One region of the Mesorhizobium sp. M0991 genome, then DNA from elsewhere that is predicted to be linked to it. Evidence: predicted binding sites of a transcription regulator. Region 1 holds the regulator's gene; each other region holds the start of a gene.
The links. The regulator LexA, encoded in region 1, represses DNA repair genes until DNA is damaged. The targets are predictions, from matches to a motif close to TGTTCNNNNTGTGTTCNG.
Positions count from the first base shown of each region.

Region 1 (3,117 bases):
GGCCGCCGCGCTTTTTTCGATTGCGGCCTACCTCGTCTTTTCCGGCATTGTGGTAGCGGCCGAACGCAGCTTCATCATGCTGGCGGTGATGCTTATCGCCGTGCTGTTCGACCGGACCGCGCTCACCATGCGCAACCTGGCGATCGCCATCGCCGTCATTCTGGTGTCGCCGCACGAGGTGGTCGGTCCGAGCTTCCAGATGTCCTTCGCCGCGACGGCGGCCCTTGTCGGCGCCTATGCAGGCTGGTCTGATTACCGCGCCGGCAGGGCCACCACGCCGCCGCCCCGGCGGTCGCCGCTACGCTTTGCCACTCGAAAGGTCCTGCTGGGCATGGGCGGCCTGGCGATGACCTCGATCATTGCAGGGAGCGCCACGGCGCTTTTCGCCATATGGCATTTCCAGCGCGTGGCGCCGCTCAGCCTGTTCGCCAATCTGGCCATCATGCCTATCGTCTCACTGGTCGTCATGCCCTTCGCCGTCCTCAGTGCGCTGGCGATGCCGTTCGGCGCGGATGGGCCTTTCCTCTACGTGATGGGCAAGGGGCTGACGGCGATGATCGCCCTGTCCGGGTGGATCTCCGAGCGCTCGCCGATCGATGAGGTCGGGCTGATTTCGCTGAGATCTGTCCTTTTGGTGACGATCGCCCTCGTCATTGCCAGCATGGCGACGACCTGGTTGCGGCTCGCGGCACTTCCTTTCGCGCTCGCCGGCTTGCTAACGACAACGCAGACGCGCGTACCCGATGTATTGATCTCGGAGGACGCACGGCTGGTCGCGCTGCCGATCGGCAGCGGTGAACTCGCGGTCAACCGGGCACGCCCGAATGAGTTCACCATCGACAACTGGAAACGCGCGCTCACATCAGAGGCTATCGTCGCGCCGGAAACACCTGGAAAGAACGATCCGCAATTCGACATTGCCGATCCGGCCGACCTACCGCCGGGCATGCCGTTCATTTGCACGGACGGCCTCTGCCTTGCCAGGCATCCATCCGGCGCGATCATCGCGCAAGCCAAGGACCGCGATACTGCACGGCCAGCCTGCGCCTTTGCCAGCTTGATCGTCATCGACGACGCCACCGCCCATAATCCCTGCTACTACGACCGGCTGGTCCTCGTCGTCACCAAACGGCAACTGGCGCGCGCGGGAAGTGCGGCCGTCTATTTCGATCCACAAGCGGCAACACGCGCCGAAATCCGCTTTGCCGTCGAAAAATCATACCGGCCCTGGCACGTGCAACGGAAATTTTCACGCGCGGCGCGGGGCCTGCCGCCATACCGCAGGGCCGACAAACCCAAAGCCGGCGCCAAGGGCGGAGCTCAGTAGCGGCGGATCAGTCCGACGAGCTTGCCTTGCACCTTGACCCTGTCTGGTCCGAAGATGCGCGTCTCGTAGGCCGGATTGGCGGCTTCCAGGGCGATCGAGGCGCCCTTGCGACGGAACCGCTTCAGCGTCGCTTCCTCCTCGTCGACCAGTGCCACCACTATCTCACCGGGGCTCGCCGTATCGGCATTGCGGATGATCACCGTGTCGCCGTCGAAAATGCCAGCCTCGATCATCGAATCGCCTTTGACCTCGAGCGCATAATGCTCGCCGCCCATGATCATATCCGGCGGCACCGAAATCGAATGCGTCTGGTGCTGGATGGCGTCGATCGGCACACCGGCGGCGATGCGGCCCATCACCGGGATCGAAACGGCGGCGACGACATCGTCGTCATTGCCGGCTGCAGGGACGCGCGACGATGTCGGCTTGCCCTGCCGAGGGGCACCTTGCCCAAGACTGCCCTGGATGACACTCGGCGAGAACTTGCGTGCCGCATTGAGGCCGGGGGCGATCGAGTCAGGCAGGCGCAGCACCTCCAGCGCACGGGCCCGGTTGGGCAAACGGCGAATGAAGCCGCGCTCCTCCAGCGCCGTTATCAGCCGATGGATTCCCGATTTGGAAGCCAGGTCGAGCGCTTCCTTCATCTCGTCGAAGGAGGGCGGAATACCGCTTTCCTTCAACCTTTCGTGAATGAACATAAGCAGTTCGTGTTGTTTGCGTGTCAGCATAGCGACCCCCAACAGAATCAGAAAAACAAACCCAGAACAAACCCTATCTGTTCCAGTTGTGTTCCGCAACTGTTTAAAGTTTAATGAATGCGTTAAGGCTCGGGAAACAAACCACGCCCCTACCGGAATGCCGCATTTTCACCCGCCGCGAGCCTCATCGCCTTGATTCTGCTGTCGTTTGCGCCCTTCTGGCTTCCTAGAAGGCGCCACTGGCATCGGCCGTCGGTCGGCAAAAGGGCACGGAATTGAACCCGTATCGACTGTGCGGTTTGGTCAATGCACCGTGAACGAAACGAACTCAAAACGCCAACCTCGGGTTAACTCCTGGTTTCCACCGCCTGGTCAGGCTGCTTCTCGCTGGTGGAGCCTTGCTGCGCGCTACCCGGTAATGGAAGAACAGTCGATGCGTGTCCGGCGTTGCGTTGAATTTTTGGGGGAGCAGGCAAATCATGACAGGAATTCCCGATCTCGCGGCCATAAAGGCGATGGATGCCGCAGATCCGCTGCGCGCGATGCGCGACCGTTTTGTGTTGCCGCAAGGAGTGATCTATCTCGACGGCAATTCGCTAGGAGCTGCTTCACGTGCCGCTTTCGATGAACTGTACAAGGCCGCGACCGAGGAATGGTCGCATGATCTCATCCGCGCATGGAACACGGCCGGCTGGTTCAACATGCCGCTTGAACTTGGCGACCAGCTCGGGCGCCTGATCGGTGCCGCGACCGGCCAGACGGTGGTCTGCGACACGACGTCGGTCAACATCTACAAGCTGCTGCACGCCGCCATGGCCATGCGTCCGCAGCGGCGGGTCATCGTCGCCGAGGGCGATAGTTTTCCGACAGACCTTTACATGGCTGAAGGTGTGGTTTCGACGCGAAAAGATACGCTGCTGCGCCTCTCGGGGGTCGACGCGCCGACCATCGAAGAGCTGATCGACGAACGCACTGCCGTGGTGCTGGTCAACCACGTCAACTACAAGTCGGGCGAACTGCGCGACATGCCGGGGCTGACGCGCAGGGCCCAGGAGGCCGGGGCGATGATCGTCTGGGATCTCTGCCACACCG
Region 1 is NZ_JAMYNE010000007.1:69,426-72,542, reverse strand. Features, by position in the region: gene NKH70_RS13000 (ComEC/Rec2 family competence protein) at 1-1,327, shown strand, start outside; gene lexA (transcriptional repressor LexA) at 1,321-2,055, opposite strand; gene kynU (kynureninase) at 2,505-3,117, shown strand, end outside.

Region 2 (3,117 bases), on a different contig from region 1:
AGCGTGTCGATGTCGCCTTCGGTGGTGTCGGCACGGCGCACCTGCTCGGCCATGTAGTTCTCGTCGACATGGCCGTGCCTGGCAAGGTCCATGTAGATGGAGGCGATCAAGTCGGCGTGCTGGGCCGGCGCGATCTTCCTGTAGTCGGGCAGCGCGCAGGCTTCCCACAGCAGCGCCACGCGTCTGGCATCGGTGGTGAGTGCCCGGACATCCTCGTCGCGCGACAGATGCTCGAGCGCTTGCGCGTCTACTGCTGGCAGTGCGCGCGTCAGGCCTTCGACCGGGGCGTTGGTCTCGATCGAGCGCTTCAGCGCATCAAGGTTGGCGAAATCGAAATGCGCGGTACGCCACTGCAGCACTTTCACCTGGTCGAAATCATGCGCCTCGATCTTCTTGACAAGTTCCTCGTCCAGCGGATCGACCTGGCCGGTGACGCCGAAGGTGCCGTCGCGCAGGTGCCGGCCGGCGCGGCCGGCAATCTGGCCGAGCTCGGCCGCCGTCAGGTTGCGGTACTGGTAGCCGTCGAATTTACGGTTCTGGGCGAAGGCGACGTGGTCGAGGTCGAGGTTGAGGCCCATGCCGATGGCGTCGGTGGCGACGAGGTAGTCGACGTCGCCCGACTGGAACAGCGCCACCTGGGCGTTGCGGGTGCGCGGGCTGAGTGCGCCGAGCACGACGGCGGCACCGCCCTGCTGGCGGCGGATCAGCTCGGCGATGGCATAGACCTCGTCGGCCGAGAAGGCGACGATCGCGGTGCGCCGCGGCAGGCGGGTCAGCTTCTTCGAGCCGGCATAGGCAAGGTGCGATAGCCGTGGCCGGGTCACCACCGACACGCCCCGCAGCAGGCGCTGCAGGATGCCGTGCATGGTGGCCGCGCCCAGCAGCAGCGTCTCCTGGCGGCCGCGCAGATGTAGGATGCGATCGGTGAAGATGTGGCCGCGTTCGAGATCGCCGGCGAGCTGGACCTCGTCGATGGCAACGAAGGCGGCGTCGGTCTCGCGCGGCATCGCTTCCACGGTGCAGACCGAGTATTTCGCGCCCGCCGGCTGGATCTTTTCCTCGCCGGTGATGAGCGCAACCTTATGGGCGCCGACCTTCTCGCAGACGCGCGTATAGACCTCGCGGGCAAGCAGCCTGAGCGGCAGGCCGATGACGCCGCTTTCATGCGCCACCATGCGTTCGATGGCGAGATGGGTCTTGCCGGTGTTGGTCGGGCCGAGCACGGCCGTCACGTCTCGACCCGACAGGATCAGCGGTTCAGTGTGTTTCGGATGGATGTTCATCGGCCTGGAAATAAGGCTCTCTGCCTCGCATTGTCGGGAGCGCGCCCATATTGGCCGCGTATGACAGGCGACACATAGGGATTTCGGGCGCGAAGCGAAAGCGGAATGTGCCGAGGGCAGGCGATTGGTTGCTTCGAAGCCAGAAAATCTGTTCCCGATTAACAATTGGAACGAGTCTCGAACGAATCAGCTACGAATCACTGACTCCCGCTGATTCAGGGTTTGTTCACGGCTACATCTGGGCTTTCTGCCGGCGAGTCTCACCACATGCTGAATCACGGAAACTGGCCCGATTCATGCAAGCGGCATCCAAGCGAGCACCGCGGTTAACCTTTGCCGGTGAATGATCGTGGCCAGCCAATCTGCTCCGCCCAACATTATGAAATTATTGATGTTTCCTAATGCGCTTTAATCATTTCGAGGGTGTTTTCAGCTCTCGCCGTTAACGTTCCGCTCAAAGCCGGAACGAATCGGCGACGAATCAGCGATAGGCAAAGTTTCTTGGTTTGTTCACCGCAACATGTTGTGTTGTGAACAGCTTTTCCACCGAGAATCGACAGGCTGTCGGACGGGTTGTGCACAGGTTGCGCAGTTGCCGTTAACCTTTGCATGCCAGTTTCGGGCAGTGTGCGGCACCGCGATCTTGCAGCGGAGAAAGCTGCTATGGAACGGGCCGTTTTGCGGGGCCCGTTCATTCAGCGCGTATCTATCTCAACGTAAAGATAAACGGTCAGGCGATGTACTGCCCGCCATTGGCTGATATGGTCGAACCGGTGATGAAACCGGCATCGTCGGAAGCTAGGAAGACGACGCAGCGCGCGATCTCCTCCGGCTCGCCGAGACGGCCGATCGGGATCTGCGGGATAACGCGCTCGTTGAGGACCTTCTCGTCCATCGCCTTGACCATCTCGGTGGCGATGTAGCCGGGGCAAATGACGTTGACGGTGATGCCGGCGCGCGCGCCTTCCTGGGCCAACGCCTTGGTGAAGCCGATATCGCCGGCCTTCGAGGCCGAATAATTGACCTGGCCGACCTGGCCTTTCTGGCCGTTGATCGAGGAGATGGTGATGATGCGACCGAACTTGCGGTCGCGCATGCCGCCCCACAACGGATGCGTCATGTTGAAGACGCCGGAAAGGTTGGTGTCGAGGACCTCCTTCCATTGCTCTCGCGTCATCTTGTGGAACATCGCGTCGCGAGTGATGCCGGCATTGTTGACCAGCACCGAGACGGGACCGAGATCGGCCTCTACCTGTTTGATGCCGGCGGCGCAGGCCTCGTAGTCGGCGACCGACCATTTATAGACCGGGATGCCGGTCGCGGCCTTGAACTTTGCCGCCGCTTCCTCATTGCCGGCGTAGTTTGCGGCGACCGAATAGCCGGCGCTTTTCAAGGCGACCGATATCGCCGCGCCGATGCCGCGCGACCCGCCTGTGACGATTGCAACCTTTGTCATATGTCCTCCCGGGAAATGCAGATGACTGAGCGTTGAAGCGGCGGGGTTTGCCCTCTATTCCCTACTCGCTTTGCGCCAGATCCTATTCGTATCGCCTATCTCATCACAATGCTTCAACGCACATAGCAACACCCATGCCGCCGCCGATGCATAGCGTGGCAAGGCCTTTCTTGGCACTTCTGCGGCGCATTTCGTAGACCAGCGTGTTGAAGATGCGGGCGCCCGAGGCGCCGACCGGATGGCCGATGGCGATGGCGCCGCCATTGACGTTGACGATGGCCGGGTCCCAGCCCATGTCCTTGTTGACGGCGCAGGCCTGCGCGGCGAAGGCCTCGTTGGCTTCGACCAAATCGAGGTCGCCGACCGACCAGCCGGCCT
Region 2 is NZ_JAMYNE010000006.1:305,413-308,529, reverse strand. Features, by position in the region: gene NKH70_RS12630 (helicase-related protein) at 1-1,283, opposite strand, end outside; gene phbB (acetoacetyl-CoA reductase) at 2,014-2,739, opposite strand; gene NKH70_RS12620 (acetyl-CoA C-acetyltransferase) at 2,843-3,117, opposite strand, start outside.
Region 2: a site for LexA is predicted at 1,450-1,467, ahead of NKH70_RS12630 (helicase-related protein). Genes of this name have one in related genera too.

Region 3 (3,117 bases), on a different contig from region 1:
GGCGTCGATCACATCGACCCGCAGCAGCGTGCGCTTTCTCGGGTCCATGGTGGTTTCCTTGAGCTGGGCAGCCATCATTTCGCCCAGCCCTTTGAAGCGGCCGATTTCGACCTTGCCGCGCCCGGTGAATTCGGTGCGCAGGAGTTCGTCCTTGTGCGCGTCGTTGCGGGCATAGGCGACCTTGCCGCCTTGCCGGATCGAATAAAGCGGCGGCACCGCCAGATAGAGATGGCCGCCGCGGATCAGGCTTGGCATCTCCTGGTAGAAAAAGGTGATCAGCAGCGAGGCGATATGGGCGCCGTCGACGTCGGCATCGGTCATGATGATGACCCGGTCGTAACGCAGGTCCTCGTCGCGATATCTCGAGCGCGTGCCGCAGCCCAGGGCCTGGATGAGGTCGGATATCTGCTGGTTGCCGGCAAGTTTGTCGCTGCCGGCGCTGGCGACATTGAGGATCTTGCCGCGCAGCGGCAGCACCGCCTGGCTGGCGCGGTCGCGCGCCTGCTTCGCCGAGCCACCGGCCGAATCGCCCTCGACGATGAAAAGTTCGGCACCGGCGGCGGCATTCTGCGTGCAGTCGGCGAGCTTGCCGGGCAGGCGCAGCTTGCGCACAGCACTCTTGCGCGACACTTCCTTTTCCTGGCGGCGGCGCACCCGCTCGTCGGCACGCGCGATCACCCATTCGAGCAGTTTCGAAGCTTCCTGCGGATTGTCGGCCAGCCAGTGGTCGAACGGGTCGCGGATGGCGCTTTCGACGATGCGGATCGCCTCGATCGTCGCCAGCCTGTCCTTGGTCTGGCCGACGAATTCCGGTTCGCGGATGAACACCGACAGCATGCCCGCCGCCGAGATCATCACATCCTCGGAAGTGACGATCGAGGCGCGCTTGTTGCCGACCAAATCGGCATAGGCACGCAAGCCGCGCGTCAGAACGTTGCGGAACCCGGCCTCATGCGTGCCGCCCTCCGCGGTCGGGATGGTGTTGCAATAGGAATTGATAAAACCGTCGCCGCCGAACCAGGTCACCGCCCATTCGAGCGAACCGTGGCCGCCCTGCTTCTCGCTCTTGCCGGCGAACATTTCACGGGTCACCTGGAATTCGTCGCCGAGCGAGGCTTTCAAATAGTCCTTGAGGCCGCCCGGAAAATGGAATTCTGCCTTGGCCGGCGTCGTGTCCTTTTCCTTGATCAGCGAGGGATCGCAGGTCCAGCGGATTTCGACACCGCCGAACAGATACGCCTTTGACCGCGCCATGCGGTAGAGCCGCGCCGGCTCAAAAGCCGCGCCCTTGCCGAAAATCTGCTCGTCTGGATGGAAGCGGATCTTCGTGCCGCGCCGGTTGTGCACCTCGCCGAGCTGCTCCAGGCCGGTCACAGGAATGCCGCGCGAGAACTTTTGCCGATAAAGTTTCCTTCCCAGCGCGACCTCGACCTCGAGATGGTCGGACAGCGCGTTGACGACGGAAACGCCGACACCGTGCAGGCCGCCGGACGTCTCGTAAACCTTGCTGTCGAACTTGCCGCCTGAATGCAGCGTCGTCATGATGAGTTCGAGCGCCGGCTTCTTGAATTTCGGGTGCGGATCGACCGGGATGCCGCGGCCATTGTCGGTAACGGACAGGTACCCATCGGCGGAAAGCTCGACATCGATGAAGGTCGCATGGCCGGCGACCGCCTCGTCCATCGAATTGTCGATGACCTCGGCAAACAGATGGTGCATCGCCTTGTCGTCGGTGCCGCCAATGTACATGCCCGGGCGGCGGCGCACCGGCTCCAGGCCCTCCAGCACCTCGATGTCGGCGGCACTGTAGCTCTCGCTGGCGTCACGGGCCGCCGGCCGCTTCGCCGCCTGCACCAGCGGGTCGGCTGGGCGCGCGGCGGCGCGAGCCGGTTGCGGCTGCTTGCCCAAATTGGCAAAAAGATCGTTGTTGTCGTCCATGCTGGTTCTGGATTCCGATGCTGCGAATCACCACCCGATACTGCCACGCTTTTCGCGGGCAGGCGACGGAGGTTCCTGTTACGTTCGAGGATAGAGCCTCTTACTGCAAAACCATTCGACAACCAAGCGGCGGAAATGGGGTCGAAGCCTGGAGCATCGACGTTTTGTAAACCCTGTCCGAAGGTTACGCCGGAAGATTGGCTGAAAAAACGGTATTTGCGGACTGTCGCTGATCTAGAATGCAGCGGAACCCTCATGAGGCTGTCGCTTAAGCATGTTGGATTACAGTTCGCTCCTGCTCGCGGCGGCGCTGTCGGGCACGTGCCTTAGCATCACCATGTTTGCGATCTGGTTCACCGCGCCACAGGCACGCTTTGAGCTGACGGTGGCGTGCGGCATTCTCGTGCTCGTCGCACATGTAGTGTTGTTCTGGCATTACACCAGGGATCCAAGCGCCTGGCTTTGCCAGATCGTGCTTGTGCTTCTCAGCCTCGGCTTCCTGATTATCTGCCTGTCGGCCATGCAATATCTCAGCATAGGCGACTACAGGCGAGCCATCTTGCCGACCTTGGTTGCGATGGCTGTTTGCGCGGGCGCGACGTATCTCGGGTTTGATGGTGTCGGCTTTATTGTCACCTACGCGACGGTAACGGCGCTGCTCTCGCTCATCGGGGCGATGTTCTGGATTGAGGGTGGTCACGATCGCCGGATATTGCTGGGCGTCTCGTTCCTGAGCGGCGTCTGTGCGCTGTCGTTCGGACTTTGCGGCGCGGTCCTGCTGGTCAAGGGCCAATGGGTGCTCGGTGTAGCACCGGACAATTGGGCCGAGCGGGTGAATTCCGTCGTGGCCGTCGCCTGCATGACCGGGCTCGGCGCATTGACGCTCTCCCTGCACCATTTGCAGGCGCAGATCGAACTTAAGGCCGAGACGATGACCGATCCATTGACCGGGCTGATGAATCGGCGGGCGTTGACGGCACTCTACGGCGAGCGGGTCTTCGGTCCGTTCACGTCCGTCGCCATGTTCGATCTCGACCATTTCAAGAGGACGAACGACGTATTCGGTCACCCGGTCGGCGACCAGGTCCTGCGCCGCTTCGCAGGGGTCATCAGGAAATACGCCAGAACCGGCGTCGACGCCTTCCGACTGGGCGGCGAGGAATTCGTCCTCGTCATGTC
Region 3 is NZ_JAMYNE010000059.1:4,734-7,850, forward strand. Features, by position in the region: gene parE (DNA topoisomerase IV subunit B) at 1-1,938, opposite strand, end outside; gene NKH70_RS34210 (GGDEF domain-containing protein) at 2,213-3,117, shown strand, end outside.
Region 3: a site for LexA is predicted at 2,009-2,026, ahead of parE (DNA topoisomerase IV subunit B). Genes of this name have one in related genera too.

Region 4 (3,117 bases), on a different contig from region 1:
TCGAGGCTGCGGCGATCGACTGCGAGCGCTGGTCGCCCTTGATCAGCGCTCTGCCCTCGCAGGGCAGGCCAGGCGGCACGTCGCGGCCGTCGGCCAGCGCCAGCTTCGGCCGGATTGACAGGCCTGCCACGGCACGGCGCATCGCTTCTAGGCTGGCCTTGAGGATGTTGGAGGCATCGATGCCTTCGGCGCTGACCGAGGCCATCGATACGGCGAGCGCGGAGCCGAGGATTTTCAGGAACAGTGCCTCACGCTGCAAATGCGTCAGCCGCTTGGAATCATCGAGGCCGTCGGGGATGTTGGCGGGATCGAGAACCACCGCTGCCGCCACGACCGGCCCGGCGAGCGGGCCGCGGCCGGCCTCGTCCGTTCCCGCCACCGGCCACAGGCCTTCGGCCATCGCCTTCGTCTCGAAGGAGAAGTCGGGTCTCTCGACGATTTCGAAGAGAAGCGGAGAATCGGAACGCGGGCGAGCCATGGTGCGGCGAGGTTCGCATCGGCTCCGATTCTCCGCAAGTCCCTCCGGGTCGGGCGGGGCACCGGACCAGGAGGGGGCTACCGTCTGCAAGCCCGGGGACAGGACAGGCCGGACGGGATTTTTTCGCCTGCTGCCGGCCGTTTCAATCGGCTGGCGCGAGACGCTTTGTCACAGCAGCATCAGCTGCTCGGTTGCCTTGGCAGCAGGGATGAACCGGTCGGTCCTCAGCGAGCGCCGCTCGGCATTGAGGCCGAGCCGTTTGGCAGCGATCTCGAAGCGCCGGCCGATCTGCCAGGCATAGGGGCCGGAGCCTTTCATGCGCTTGCCCCATTCCGAATCGTAGTCCTTGCCGTCGCGCATCGAACGGATCAGCGACATGACATGGCGATAGCGGTCGGGATAGTGGCGCAGCAGCCAGTCCTTGAAGATCGGCGCGACCTCCAGCGGCAGGCGTAGCAGCACATAGCCGGCCTCGCGCGCGCCCGCTGCCTGCGCCGAATCGAGGATGCGCTCCATTTCCGGGTCGGTCAGTCCGGGGATGATCGGCGCGACCATCACCGAGGCCGGAATGCCGGCGTCCGAAAGCTGCCTGATCGCCTCCAGCCGCTTAGTCGGCGTCGACGCGCGTGGCTCCATGGTGCGCGCCAGCATGCGGTCGAGCGTCGTCACCGACAAGGCCACCTTGGCCAGCCCGCGTTCCGCCATGCGCGACAGAATGTCGATGTCACGTGTCACCAGCGCCGATTTGGTGACGATGCCGACCGGATGCCCGCGCGCCTCCAGCACTTCGAGGATCTCGCGCATGATCCGGTATTGCTTCTCGATCGGCTGGTAGGGATCTGTATTGGTGCCGATGGCGATGGTGCGCGGCTGGTAATTATCCCTGGACAATTCCTTGTCGAGCAGCCGCGCCGCATCCGGCTTGGCAAACAGCTTCGATTCGAAATCCAGCCCCGGCGACAGGCCCATGAAGCTGTGCGTCGGCCGCGCGAAACAATAAACGCAGCCATGTTCGCAGCCGCGATAGGGATTGATCGAGCGGTCGAAGGAGATGTCCGGCGATTCGTTGCGCGTGATGATGGTGCGCGGCTTCTCGACCTGTACCTCGGTCTTGAACGGCGGCAGCTCCTCCAGCGAATTCCAGCCATCGTCGAACACATGCCGGCTGACCGGCTCGAAACGGCCAGACGGATTGATGCCCGCCGACCTGCCGCGATTGCGGTCCGGGCGGACGCGCATGCCGCTCTGCTCGATCATCGCATTCGCCATCTCTGCCCTGCCAGCGCCGAAGGCGGCAATGTCGGCACGCACGATCTGTTCCATTTTGGCCCTTTCCCAGGGACTGTCCGCCCGTTGTCGAATCGCTCTGCTCATGAATGTATTCCTATCGCATCGATGAGAACAAAGCAAGAACTTTCTCGCAGCGCGCCGCAAAAACTGGCGCTGCCCACCGCTTTCCGCTATTCGGCTAAACATGCTCAGCGTCCTGATCGAAACCTTGAATGACGAGGAGGGCCTTGCCCGCACGCTCGCCTCGCTGATCGGTGGCGCGGTCGAAGGCGTGGTGCGCGACGTTCTCGTCTGTGACACCGGCTCGACCGATCAGACGCACCGCGTCGCCGAACATGCCGGCTGCCACTATGTCAGCGGCGGCATCGCCGCCGGCATCAGGCAGGCCAAGGGCGACTGGCTGCTTTTGCTAGAACCAGGCGCGCGGCTGGGGGAGGGCTGGATCGACGAGGTCGTCGCCCATACCGCCAGGCAAACCATGGCGGCGCGGTTCTCGCGGGCTCGCGGCAGCCGCGCGCCCTTCCTGTCACGCGTCTTTGCCGGAAATCGCGCTCTCGCCGAAGGCTTGGTGATCAGCAAGCGTCAGGCCGCGGCGCTGTCGAAGAACGCCCGCAGCGCCGAAGCGATCGCCCGCGGCCTGGCGACCAGGAGGCTCCACGCCGAGATCTGGGTCGCGCCGCGGAAGTGACGGCTTACCGTCCCGGTTCAGGGGCCCAAGCAAATTTTCTGGCGGCTCGTCGTTTATTGTGCATTGCACAAAATCTGGCCGGGCGTTACCATTCCCAGCGATATGGGCGAATAGGGTTTGGGGTGTGCCGGAGCGGCGACGGCTAACGTCGATGCTGTTCCCTCGACATTTTGAGGACCCCGATGACCCTTTCAAGCCCTGGAAAGTCCGGCGCTGCAAGCCTCGAGGCGATCGCACGCAACGGCGGTACGCTGCGCCGCATCGCCGCCCGCATTCCGACCTATCTTTCGGACCTTCGCGAGAATCCGGCATGGCTGCCAATGTTCATGCTGGCGCGCACCATGCCGGCGCGGCGCCTGCACTGGCGCGGTGCGAAGCCCGTTCCGCCGGCGCGCAATGTCGGTGAAACGATGTTCGCCGGCGTCGATCGCGATGCCGTCGTTGGCGCGCTGCAAACGGAGGGGCTCTATTCGGGCCTGATGCTGCCGGCCGCCATCCATGAGGAGATCGCCAGCTTCGCCGAGCACACGCCATGCTTCGGCAATTTCGACCGCCGGCTGGAATTCCTGCCCGAAAAACACGCCGATGCCGAAAAGCATTTCGGCCGTCCGCTGCTCAGCGGCCATTATTTCGAGCGGGTCCTCGACTGCAGCGCTGCGGT
Region 4 is NZ_JAMYNE010000026.1:43,530-46,646, forward strand. Features, by position in the region: gene rnhB (ribonuclease HII) at 1-478, opposite strand, end outside; gene NKH70_RS27755 (PA0069 family radical SAM protein) at 647-1,801, opposite strand; gene NKH70_RS27760 (glycosyltransferase) at 1,953-2,456, shown strand; gene NKH70_RS27765 (phytanoyl-CoA dioxygenase family protein) at 2,639-3,117, shown strand, end outside.
Region 4: a site for LexA is predicted at 1,876-1,893, ahead of NKH70_RS27755 (PA0069 family radical SAM protein). Genes of this name have one in related genera too.